Regions from separate parts of the Cytobacillus sp. FSL R5-0569 genome, predicted to be linked through region 3. Evidence: a T-box and tRNA genes for the amino acid it is inferred to sense, from the RefSeq annotation. Region 3 holds a T-box; the other regions hold tRNA genes.

What was found. The T-box of region 3 lies ahead of serS (serine--tRNA ligase). A T-box ahead of a tRNA ligase gene usually reads a tRNA of that ligase, here a tRNA-Ser.
Region 1: it encodes a tRNA-Ser, which carries the amino acid that the T-box ahead of serS (serine--tRNA ligase) is inferred to sense. The anticodon was not compared.
Region 2: it encodes a tRNA-Ser, which carries the amino acid that the T-box ahead of serS (serine--tRNA ligase) is inferred to sense. The anticodon was not compared.
Region 4: it encodes a tRNA-Ser, which carries the amino acid that the T-box ahead of serS (serine--tRNA ligase) is inferred to sense. The anticodon was not compared.

What each region holds. Positions count from the first base shown of each region.
Region 1 covers NZ_JBBOWW010000001.1:3,914,259-3,916,431, forward strand. Annotated here, with positions in the region: tRNA gene MKX78_RS19935 (tRNA-Leu) at 1-35, opposite strand, end outside; tRNA gene MKX78_RS19940 (tRNA-Cys) at 40-110, opposite strand; tRNA gene MKX78_RS19945 (tRNA-Gln) at 115-186, opposite strand; tRNA gene MKX78_RS19950 (tRNA-His) at 203-278, opposite strand; tRNA gene MKX78_RS19955 (tRNA-Trp) at 285-358, opposite strand; tRNA gene MKX78_RS19960 (tRNA-Tyr) at 362-445, opposite strand; tRNA gene MKX78_RS19965 (tRNA-Phe) at 459-534, opposite strand; tRNA gene MKX78_RS19970 (tRNA-Asp) at 554-630, opposite strand; tRNA gene MKX78_RS19975 (tRNA-Met) at 634-707, opposite strand; tRNA gene MKX78_RS19980 (tRNA-Ser) at 722-814, opposite strand; tRNA gene MKX78_RS19985 (tRNA-Met) at 831-904, opposite strand; tRNA gene MKX78_RS19990 (tRNA-Ala) at 931-1,006, opposite strand; tRNA gene MKX78_RS19995 (tRNA-Pro) at 1,020-1,096, opposite strand; tRNA gene MKX78_RS20000 (tRNA-Arg) at 1,105-1,178, opposite strand; tRNA gene MKX78_RS20005 (tRNA-Gly) at 1,182-1,256, opposite strand; tRNA gene MKX78_RS20010 (tRNA-Leu) at 1,280-1,361, opposite strand; tRNA gene MKX78_RS20015 (tRNA-Lys) at 1,371-1,446, opposite strand; tRNA gene MKX78_RS20020 (tRNA-Thr) at 1,461-1,536, opposite strand; tRNA gene MKX78_RS20025 (tRNA-Val) at 1,552-1,627, opposite strand; tRNA gene MKX78_RS20030 (tRNA-Glu) at 1,632-1,706, opposite strand; rRNA gene rrf (5S ribosomal RNA) at 1,737-1,853, opposite strand; rRNA gene MKX78_RS20040 (23S ribosomal RNA) at 2,124-2,173, opposite strand, start outside.
Region 2 covers NZ_JBBOWW010000001.1:3,682,388-3,684,560, reverse strand. Annotated here, with positions in the region: tRNA gene MKX78_RS18605 (tRNA-Met) at 1-52, shown strand, start outside; tRNA gene MKX78_RS18600 (tRNA-Ile) at 66-142, shown strand; tRNA gene MKX78_RS18595 (tRNA-Ser) at 149-241, shown strand; tRNA gene MKX78_RS18590 (tRNA-Met) at 255-328, shown strand; tRNA gene MKX78_RS18585 (tRNA-Asp) at 332-408, shown strand; tRNA gene MKX78_RS18580 (tRNA-Phe) at 428-500, shown strand; tRNA gene MKX78_RS18575 (tRNA-His) at 510-585, shown strand; tRNA gene MKX78_RS18570 (tRNA-Gly) at 588-658, shown strand; tRNA gene MKX78_RS18565 (tRNA-Ile) at 666-742, shown strand; tRNA gene MKX78_RS18560 (tRNA-Asn) at 753-827, shown strand; tRNA gene MKX78_RS18555 (tRNA-Ser) at 831-921, shown strand; tRNA gene MKX78_RS18550 (tRNA-Glu) at 925-996, shown strand; gene glgB (1,4-alpha-glucan branching enzyme) at 1,176-2,173, shown strand, end outside.
Region 3 covers NZ_JBBOWW010000001.1:18,277-20,449, reverse strand. Annotated here, with positions in the region: gene serS (serine--tRNA ligase) at 24-1,310, opposite strand; T-box leader at 1,362-1,587, opposite strand; gene MKX78_RS00075 (D-alanyl-D-alanine carboxypeptidase family protein) at 1,650-2,173, opposite strand, start outside.
Region 4 covers NZ_JBBOWW010000001.1:1,388,260-1,390,432, forward strand. Annotated here, with positions in the region: rRNA gene MKX78_RS07170 (23S ribosomal RNA) at 1-316, shown strand, start outside; rRNA gene rrf (5S ribosomal RNA) at 546-663, shown strand; tRNA gene MKX78_RS07180 (tRNA-Asn) at 683-757, shown strand; tRNA gene MKX78_RS07185 (tRNA-Ser) at 760-853, shown strand; tRNA gene MKX78_RS07190 (tRNA-Glu) at 869-943, shown strand; tRNA gene MKX78_RS07195 (tRNA-Val) at 948-1,023, shown strand; tRNA gene MKX78_RS07200 (tRNA-Met) at 1,034-1,107, shown strand; tRNA gene MKX78_RS07205 (tRNA-Asp) at 1,111-1,187, shown strand; tRNA gene MKX78_RS07210 (tRNA-Phe) at 1,254-1,329, shown strand; tRNA gene MKX78_RS07215 (tRNA-Thr) at 1,333-1,405, shown strand; tRNA gene MKX78_RS07220 (tRNA-Tyr) at 1,417-1,500, shown strand; tRNA gene MKX78_RS07225 (tRNA-Trp) at 1,504-1,577, shown strand; tRNA gene MKX78_RS07230 (tRNA-His) at 1,584-1,659, shown strand; tRNA gene MKX78_RS07235 (tRNA-Gln) at 1,706-1,780, shown strand; tRNA gene MKX78_RS07240 (tRNA-Gly) at 1,786-1,860, shown strand; tRNA gene MKX78_RS07245 (tRNA-Cys) at 1,880-1,953, shown strand; tRNA gene MKX78_RS07250 (tRNA-Leu) at 1,985-2,073, shown strand; tRNA gene MKX78_RS07255 (tRNA-Leu) at 2,095-2,173, shown strand, end outside.

The DNA.
Region 1 (2,173 bases), 3.9 Mb from region 3:
GAGTCGTGCGCGTCTGCCAATTCCGCCACACCGGCATAAAGGCAACACCCGGATTTGAACCGGGGATAAAGGTTTTGCAGACCTCTGCCTTACCACTTGGCTATGCTGCCATAACTGGGCTAGTAGGGTTCGAACCTACGAATGACGGAATCAAAATCCGTTGCCTTACCACTTGGCTATAGCCCAATAAAATGTTTAAAAATGGGGCGGCTGATGGGAATCGAACCCACGAATGTCGGAACCACAATCCGATGCGTTAACCACTTCGCCACAACCGCCATAATTGGCAGGGGTAGTAGGAATCGAACCCACATCAAAGGTTTTGGAGACCTTCGTTTTACCATTAAACTATACCCCTAGATGGTGGAGGGGGGCAGATTCGAACTGCCGAACCCGAAGGAGCGGATTTACAGTCCGCCGCGTTTAGCCACTTCGCTACCCCTCCAAAAAAGACTAAATGGTGGCTCAGGACGGAATCGAACCGCCGACACAAGGATTTTCAGTCCTTTGCTCTACCGACTGAGCTACTGAGCCAAAATAATAAATATGTAAATGGCGGTCCGGACGGGACTCGAACCCGCGACCTCCTGCGTGACAGGCAGGCATTCTAACCAACTGAACTACCGGACCAGATTGCGGGGGCAGGATTTGAACCTGCGACCTTCGGGTTATGAGCCCGACGAGCTACCGGACTGCTCCACCCCGCGATAATAAATATTAATGGCGGAGGAAGAGGGATTCGAACCCCCGCGGGCTTTAACACCCCTGTCGGTTTTCAAGACCGATCCCTTCAGCCAGACTTGGGTATTCCTCCATTAATAAAAAAGCAATAGCGGCGGAGGGGATCGAACCCCCGACCTCACGGGTATGAACCGTACGCTCTAGCCAGCTGAGCTACACCGCCATAAAATATATTGTTAAAAATTAAATTGGTGGAGCCTAGCGGGATCGAACCGCTGACCTCCTGCGTGCAAAGCAGGCGCTCTCCCAGCTGAGCTAAGGCCCCTAAAAAGTATTCGTGGTCGGGAAGACAGGATTCGAACCTGCGACCCCTTGGTCCCAAACCAAGTGCTCTACCAAGCTGAGCTACTTCCCGAAATAAAACGCGCCCGAGAGGAGTCGAACCCCTAACCTTTTGATCCGTAGTCAAACGCTCTATCCAATTGAGCTACGGGCGCATATGGAGCGGAAGACGGGATTCGAACCCGCGACCCTCACCTTGGCAAGGTGATGTTCTACCACTGAACTACTTCCGCAAATATCCATTATAAAATACTAATGCGGGTGAAGGGAGTCGAACCCCCACGCCTTGCGGCGCCAGATCCTAAGTCTGGTGCGTCTGCCAATTCCGCCACACCCGCAAATATAAATGGTGAGCCATGAAGGACTCGAACCTTCGACCCTCTGATTAAAAGTCAGATGCTCTACCAACTGAGCTAATGGCTCGTACAAAGGACGAGTGGTGCCGGCCAGAGGACTTGAACCCCCAACCTACTGATTACAAGTCAGTTGCTCTACCAATTGAGCTAGGCCGGCAAATAAACACAAAAATGGTGGAGGATGACGGGATCGAACCGCCGACCCTCTGCTTGTAAGGCAGATGCTCTCCCAGCTGAGCTAATCCTCCAAAATGGTGACCCCTACGGGATTCGAACCCGTGTTACCGCCGTGAAGGGGCGGTGTCTTAACCGCTTGACCAAGGGGCCAAAAAATAACCCCAAAAATTGGGGTAGTTTGCCCGGCAGCGTCCTACTCTCACAAGGGGACAGCCCCTAACTACCATCGGCGCTGAGAAGCTTAACTTCCGTGTTCGGTATGGGAACGGGTGTGACCTTCTCGCTATCGCCACCGGACTATGAAATTGTAAGGGAATCGTTCCCTCAAAACTAGGTAATGTTGAAGAAGATATTTATGAGTAATCGCCTATGCGTTGCTGATGCGACTACTTACGTAGTGCTGTCTAGCTGCGGCGGCTTGGAGCCGCCCGCATTTCGTATTGTCCAGCTACAGCGCCTAGGTGCTCGAGGTCATAAGTCAAATTTGTCATGAGGTTAAAGAACAACCTCCTGTCAAATCTGTCTTATGCTTGTCGCACCTGTGCAAGGCGCTTTCGCTTTTCGTTTTTGGTTAAGTCCTCGATCGATTAGTATTAGTCAGCTACATGTGTCGCCAC
Region 2 (2,173 bases), 3.7 Mb from region 3:
CGTACGGTTCATACCCGTGAGGTCGGGGGTTCGATCCCCTCCGCCGCTACCATAGATAGAATGATGGACCTTTAGCTCAGCTGGTTAGAGCAGACGGCTCATAACCGTCCGGTCGTAGGTTCGAGTCCTACAAGGTCCACCATTATTCGGAGGAATACCCAAGTCTGGCTGAAGGGATCGGTCTTGAAAACCGACAGGGGTGTTAAAGCCCGCGGGGGTTCGAATCCCTCTTCCTCCGCCATTCATATTATTATCGCGGGGTGGAGCAGTCCGGTAGCTCGTCGGGCTCATAACCCGAAGGTCGCAGGTTCAAATCCTGCCCCCGCAATCTGGTCCGGTAGTTCAGTTGGTTAGAATGCCTGCCTGTCACGCAGGAGGTCGCGGGTTCGAGTCCCGTCCGGACCGCCATTTACATATTTATTATTTTGGCTCAGTAGCTCAGTCGGTAGAGCAAAGGACTGAAAATCCTTGTGTCGGCGGTTCGATTCCGTCCTGAGCCATCTTTTATGGCGGTTGTGGCGAAGTGGTTAACGCATCGGATTGTGGTTCCGACATTCGTGGGTTCGATTCCCATCAGCCGCCCCATTGCGGGTGTAGTTTAGTGGTAAAACCTCAGCCTTCCAAGCTGATGATGAGGGTTCGATTCCCTTCACCCGCTTAAATAGGGGCCTATAGCTCAGCTGGTTAGAGCGCACGCCTGATAAGCGTGAGGTCGATGGTTCGAGTCCATTTAGGCCCACCATTTATATTATTCCGCAGTAGCTCAGTGGTAGAGCATTCGGCTGTTAACCGAACGGTCGTAGGTTCGAATCCTACCTGCGGAGCCATATGGAGAAGTACTCAAGTGGCTGAAGAGGCGCCCCTGCTAAGGGTGTAGGTCGGGCAACCGGCGCGAGGGTTCAAATCCCTCCTTCTCCGCCAGTTGGCCCCTTGGTCAAGCGGTTAAGACACCGCCCTTTCACGGCGGTAACACGGGTTCGAATCCCGTAGGGGTCATAAAAAAGAAGCTGTCAACATAAGTTGACAGCTTCTTTTTTATGTGGCTAACACTTTTTGGATGTTATATTATCTGTCATTAGATGTCAAAATAATTTGAAAAATAACAAGGGATTTTTATACTTAAGACGAATTATTTAAGAAAGAGTAATGTAATACAAGGAGTGGAATGAATTAAGATGAATACAACTGCATACCCCACTGAATTCGAAATGCACTTGTTTCATGAAGGAAGCTTATTTATGGCATACGAACTGTTTGGATCACACCGTCATAAAGAAGGAGATAATTGGGTTACTTCCTTTACTATCTATGCTCCACATGCCACCTCAATATCATTAGTTGGTTCTTTTAATCATTGGAATGGCGAAGGTTTTTCATTAGATAAAGTAAATAAAGAGGGGATATGGAGAATTCAGCTAGATGGAGATTTAACAGGAGAAATTTATAAATATGCAATTAAGAACAAGGATGAACAAACTTTTTTAAAGGCTGATCCTTTTGCTTTTTGTTCAGAATTACGGCCTAGTACTGCTTCGATTGTTTATTCCTTAGAAGGTTACAAATGGAAGGACCAAGGCTGGCAAAAGGAAAAACAACAAAGGAAAGCATTTTCAGAACCTATGATGATATATGAGATGCACTTAGGTACATGGAAAAAGAGGAATGGCCTTTTATTGACATACAGTGAACTAGCAGAAGAAATCATTCCTTACGTAAAGGAGCATGGTTTTACACATATTGAATTGATGCCTATAATTGAACACCCTTATGATCGTTCATGGGGGTATCAAGGAACAGGCTATTATTCGGCTACTAGTAGATATGGTGAACCAAAAGATTTAATGTTTTTTATTGATCAATGTCATCAAAATAATATTGGTGTTATTTTAGATTGGGTACCAGGACATTTCTGTAAAGATCAACATGGGCTATATTGTTTAGATGGTGAATATGTTTATGAATACGAAACAGAAGCTGATAGGGAAAATTTTGTTTGGGGTACAGCTAATTTTAATTTAAGTAAAACAGAGGTTCATAGTTTCCTCATATCCAATGCTATTTTTTGGATGGAAAAATACCATGTCGATGGATTTAGAATTGATGCAGTATCAAATATCATTTTTTGGCCTAATAACGAGAATAGGGAAAATCCATTTGGTATTCAATTTTTACA
Region 3 (2,173 bases):
AGAAACAGACCCTATCATCTTACTTATTTTGCTGGATTTATCACTTCTTTATTCCCCATATAAGGGCGAAGTACTTCTGGAATAACCACACTACCATCAGCTTGTTGATAATTTTCTAATATCGCAGCGACTGTACGTCCCACTGCTAACCCAGAGCCATTTAATGTATGAACATTCTCCGGCTTACCTTTAGCATCACGACGGAAGCGGATATTTGCACGTCTCGCTTGGAAAGCTTCAAAGTTACTACAAGAAGAAATTTCTCGATAATTATCGTAGCTAGGCATCCATACTTCAATATCGTACTTCTTCGCAGCTGTGAATCCTAAATCAGCAGTGCACATACTCATGACGCGATAAGGTAAACCAAGCAGTTGTAATACCTTCTCTGCATTTTTTGTTAATTTCTCCAACTCGTTATAAGAGTCTTCTGGTTTAACAAACTTCACAAGCTCAACCTTATTAAACTGATGCTGACGAATAAGACCTCTCGTATCACGGCCAGCTGAGCCAGCTTCAGAACGGAAGCACGCACTAAATGCGGCGTAATTAATTGGTAATTGATCAGCACTTAAAATTTCATCGCGATGCATATTCGTGATTGGTACCTCTGCCGTTGGAATAAGGAAATAATCCTCACTCTCAATTAAAAATGCATCCTCTTCAAATTTTGGTAATTGTCCTGTACCTGTCATACTTGCACGATTAACCATATATGGTGGTAGCACTTCTTCGTATCCATGTTCTTCTGTATGGAGGTCCAACATAAAGTTATACAATGCGCGCTCTAATCTAGCACCTAACCCTTTATAAAATACAAAACGACTGCCAGTTACTTTTCCTGCTCGTTCAAAATCTAATATTCCAAGCTCAGTCGCTATATCCCAATGCGGTTTAAATTCAAAATCAAATCCCTTTACTTCTCCCCATTGCCAAGCTAAGACATTGTCATCCTCTGTCTCCCCAACGGGTACACTTTCATGTGGGATGTTTGGAATACTGAGTAAGATAAGCTCTAATTCAGCTTCTACTTCACGTAACTCATGGTCTAAATCCTTAATTTGGTCGCCAACTTGCCTCATTTCAGCAATTAATTGGTCCGCATCTTTTTTCTCTCGTTTTAAAACAGCCACTTGCTGTGATACTTCATTTCTTTTGCTTTTAAGCTCTTCCGTTTTTACAAGTAATTCTCGGCGTTTTACATCCAAATCCTCAAACTTCTCAAGATCAGAAATATCTTCCCCACGGTGTTTTTCTAGTTTTTCTTTTACTTCAGCAAAATTAGCTCTTAAATATTTGATATCTAACATAGCCTTTCCCTCCATATTCAATTTGTGAAAACAAAAAACTCCCGTCCCCTATAAAGGGACGAGAGTTACCCGCGTTGCCACCCTAGTTAAAAGTATAGTCCATACTTTTCACTTTAAATCTTTAACGAGGTTTACCCGAGAGCTTTTACTTACAAAAAATGTGTTCCAAGCTCTACGCAAAGGATGGATTCTCAAGTGCTTTTGTCTGGTTTGCACCAACCACCAGCTCTCTATGGCAAAAGTGTACTTGATACTACTTCCTTCTTTATGCTTTCTTTTATTCAACTTATTAGTAATACATAATTTACTATAATTATAAGCCAAATGCAACTACATTATTCAAGAAAACCAACCTTTAACAGTAGATGCAACACTGTCCCAAACATCTCCAAAGAATCCACCAACACCACGCATAGATAAAACGAACCAGTTCGCTTTTTCAACCGATTCAGAAGCGATGACATCAACTCTTGTTTGGTTAGCATTTAAAAATTCAATCGCATTACCATCTTTATCTTCAACCGTTAAATAACCAACAACATCACCTTTTTTTACAGGAGCTGTTAATTGACCTTGATCATTTAATAAATCTTCATTAATCACAAGCTTTGGTTGATAATTCTCTTCTTCACCATTTTTAACAGTTAATGTAATGGCCTCTTTTGATTCAATCGCTACTGCATTTTCTTTCCCTTTTTCAACGGCAAGTTTTTCTTTATCTTTCACTTGATAGCCAGCAGGAACGATCTCTTTTTTATCAAAATTAGAGAACGCGTAATCAAACATTTTCTTTGTTTCGTCGAATCTAGCTTGATTATAACCAGAATCGCCGCCACCTTTAGCATTCATAACAACTGTTACAT
Region 4 (2,173 bases), 1.4 Mb from region 3:
TTCAGAACGTCGTGAGACAGTTCGGTCCCTATCCGTCGTGGGCGCAGGAAATTTGAGAGGAGCTGTCCTTAGTACGAGAGGACCGGGATGGACGCACCGCTGGTGTACCAGTTGTCTTGCCAAAGGCATCGCTGGGTAGCTATGTGCGGAAGGGATAAGTGCTGAAAGCATCTAAGCATGAAGCCCCCCTCGAGATGAGATTTCCCATAGCGCAAGCTAGTAAGATCCCTGAAAGATGATCAGGTTGATAGGTTAGAGGTGGAAGTGTGGCGACACATGCAGCTGACTAATACTAATCGATCGAGGACTTAACCAAAAACGAAAAGCGAAAGCGCCTACCTAGGCGCTGTAGCTGGACAATACGAAATGCGGGCGGCTTCAAGCCGCCGCAGCTAGACAGCACTACGTAAGTAGTCGCGTCAGCACGCATTCAGGCGATTACTCAAAACAATCTTCTTCAACATTACCTAGTTTTCAGAGAATGATTTAAAATTTCTCTTGAAAATTTTATTAAAGACGTTATAATAATATATGTCTTTAAAAAGTCCGGTGGCGATAGCGAGAAGGTCACACCCGTTCCCATACCGAACACGGAAGTTAAGCTTCTAAAGCGCCGATGGTAGTTAGGGGCTGTCCCCTTGTGAGAGTAGGAAGTTGCCGGGCATACATACTATTAAATTATTCCGCAGTAGCTCAGTGGTAGAGCATTCGGCTGTTAACCGAACGGTCGTAGGTTCGAATCCTACCTGCGGAGCCAATGGAGAGCTGTCCGAGCTGGCCGAAGGAGCACGATTGGAAATCGTGTAGGCGGTTTATAGCCGTCTCAAGGGTTCAAATCCCTTGCTCTCCGCCATTAAACATATAAATTGGCCCCTTGGTCAAGCGGTTAAGACACCGCCCTTTCACGGCGGTAACACGGGTTCGAATCCCGTAGGGGTCACCATTTTGGAGGATTAGCTCAGCTGGGAGAGCATCTGCCTTACAAGCAGAGGGTCGGCGGTTCGATCCCGTCATCCTCCACCATTCATATTATCGCGGGGTGGAGCAGTCCGGTAGCTCGTCGGGCTCATAACCCGAAGGTCGCAGGTTCAAATCCTGCCCCCGCAATTTGGTCCGGTAGTTCAGTTGGTTAGAATGCCTGCCTGTCACGCAGGAGGTCGCGGGTTCGAGTCCCGTCCGGACCGCCACTACATAAATTCACACAAATTAATTTAAAACATATTGTAAAACGTATTGCAAAACGTATAAGTTTTGGCTCAGTAGCTCAGTCGGTAGAGCAAAGGACTGAAAATCCTTGTGTCGGCGGTTCGATTCCGTCCTGAGCCACCATTTGCCGGCCTAGCTCAATTGGTAGAGCAACTGACTTGTAATCAGTAGGTTGGGGGTTCAAGTCCTCTGGCCGGCATTGTTTTTTATGGAGGGGTAGCGAAGTGGCTAAACGCGGCGGACTGTAAATCCGCTCCTTCGGGTTCGGCAGTTCGAATCTGCCCCCCTCCACCATCTAGGGGTATAGTTTAATGGTAAAACGAAGGTCTCCAAAACCTTTGATGTGGGTTCGATTCCTACTACCCCTGCCAATTATGGCGGTTGTGGCGAAGTGGTTAACGCATCGGATTGTGGTTCCGACATTCGTGGGTTCGATTCCCATCAGCCGCCCCATTATTTTAAATTCACATTTTTTGCTTTCATGCATAGAATATACAAATGGGCTATAGCCAAGTGGTAAGGCAACGGATTTTGATTCCGTCATTCGCAGGTTCGAACCCTGCTAGCCCAGCCAGATCTGCGGAAGTAGTTCAGTGGTAGAACATCACCTTGCCAAGGTGAGGGTCGCGGGTTCGAATCCCGTCTTCCGCTCCAAGTAGTTATTTATATTGATGGCGGCATAGCCAAGTGGTAAGGCAGAGGTCTGCAAAACCTTCACCACCGGTTCAAATCCGGTTGCCGCCTCCAATACATATTCACTCATTTTTATACACCTCATGCCGGGGTGGCGGAACTGGCAGACGCACAGGACTTAAAATCCTGCGGTAGGTGACTACCGTACCGGTTCGATTCCGGTCCTCGGCACCATAATTAAATAAAAGAATATTTGCCGGTGTGGCGGAATTGGCAGACGCGCACGACTCAAAATCGTGTTCCATCACGGAGTGTCGGTTCGACCCCGACCACC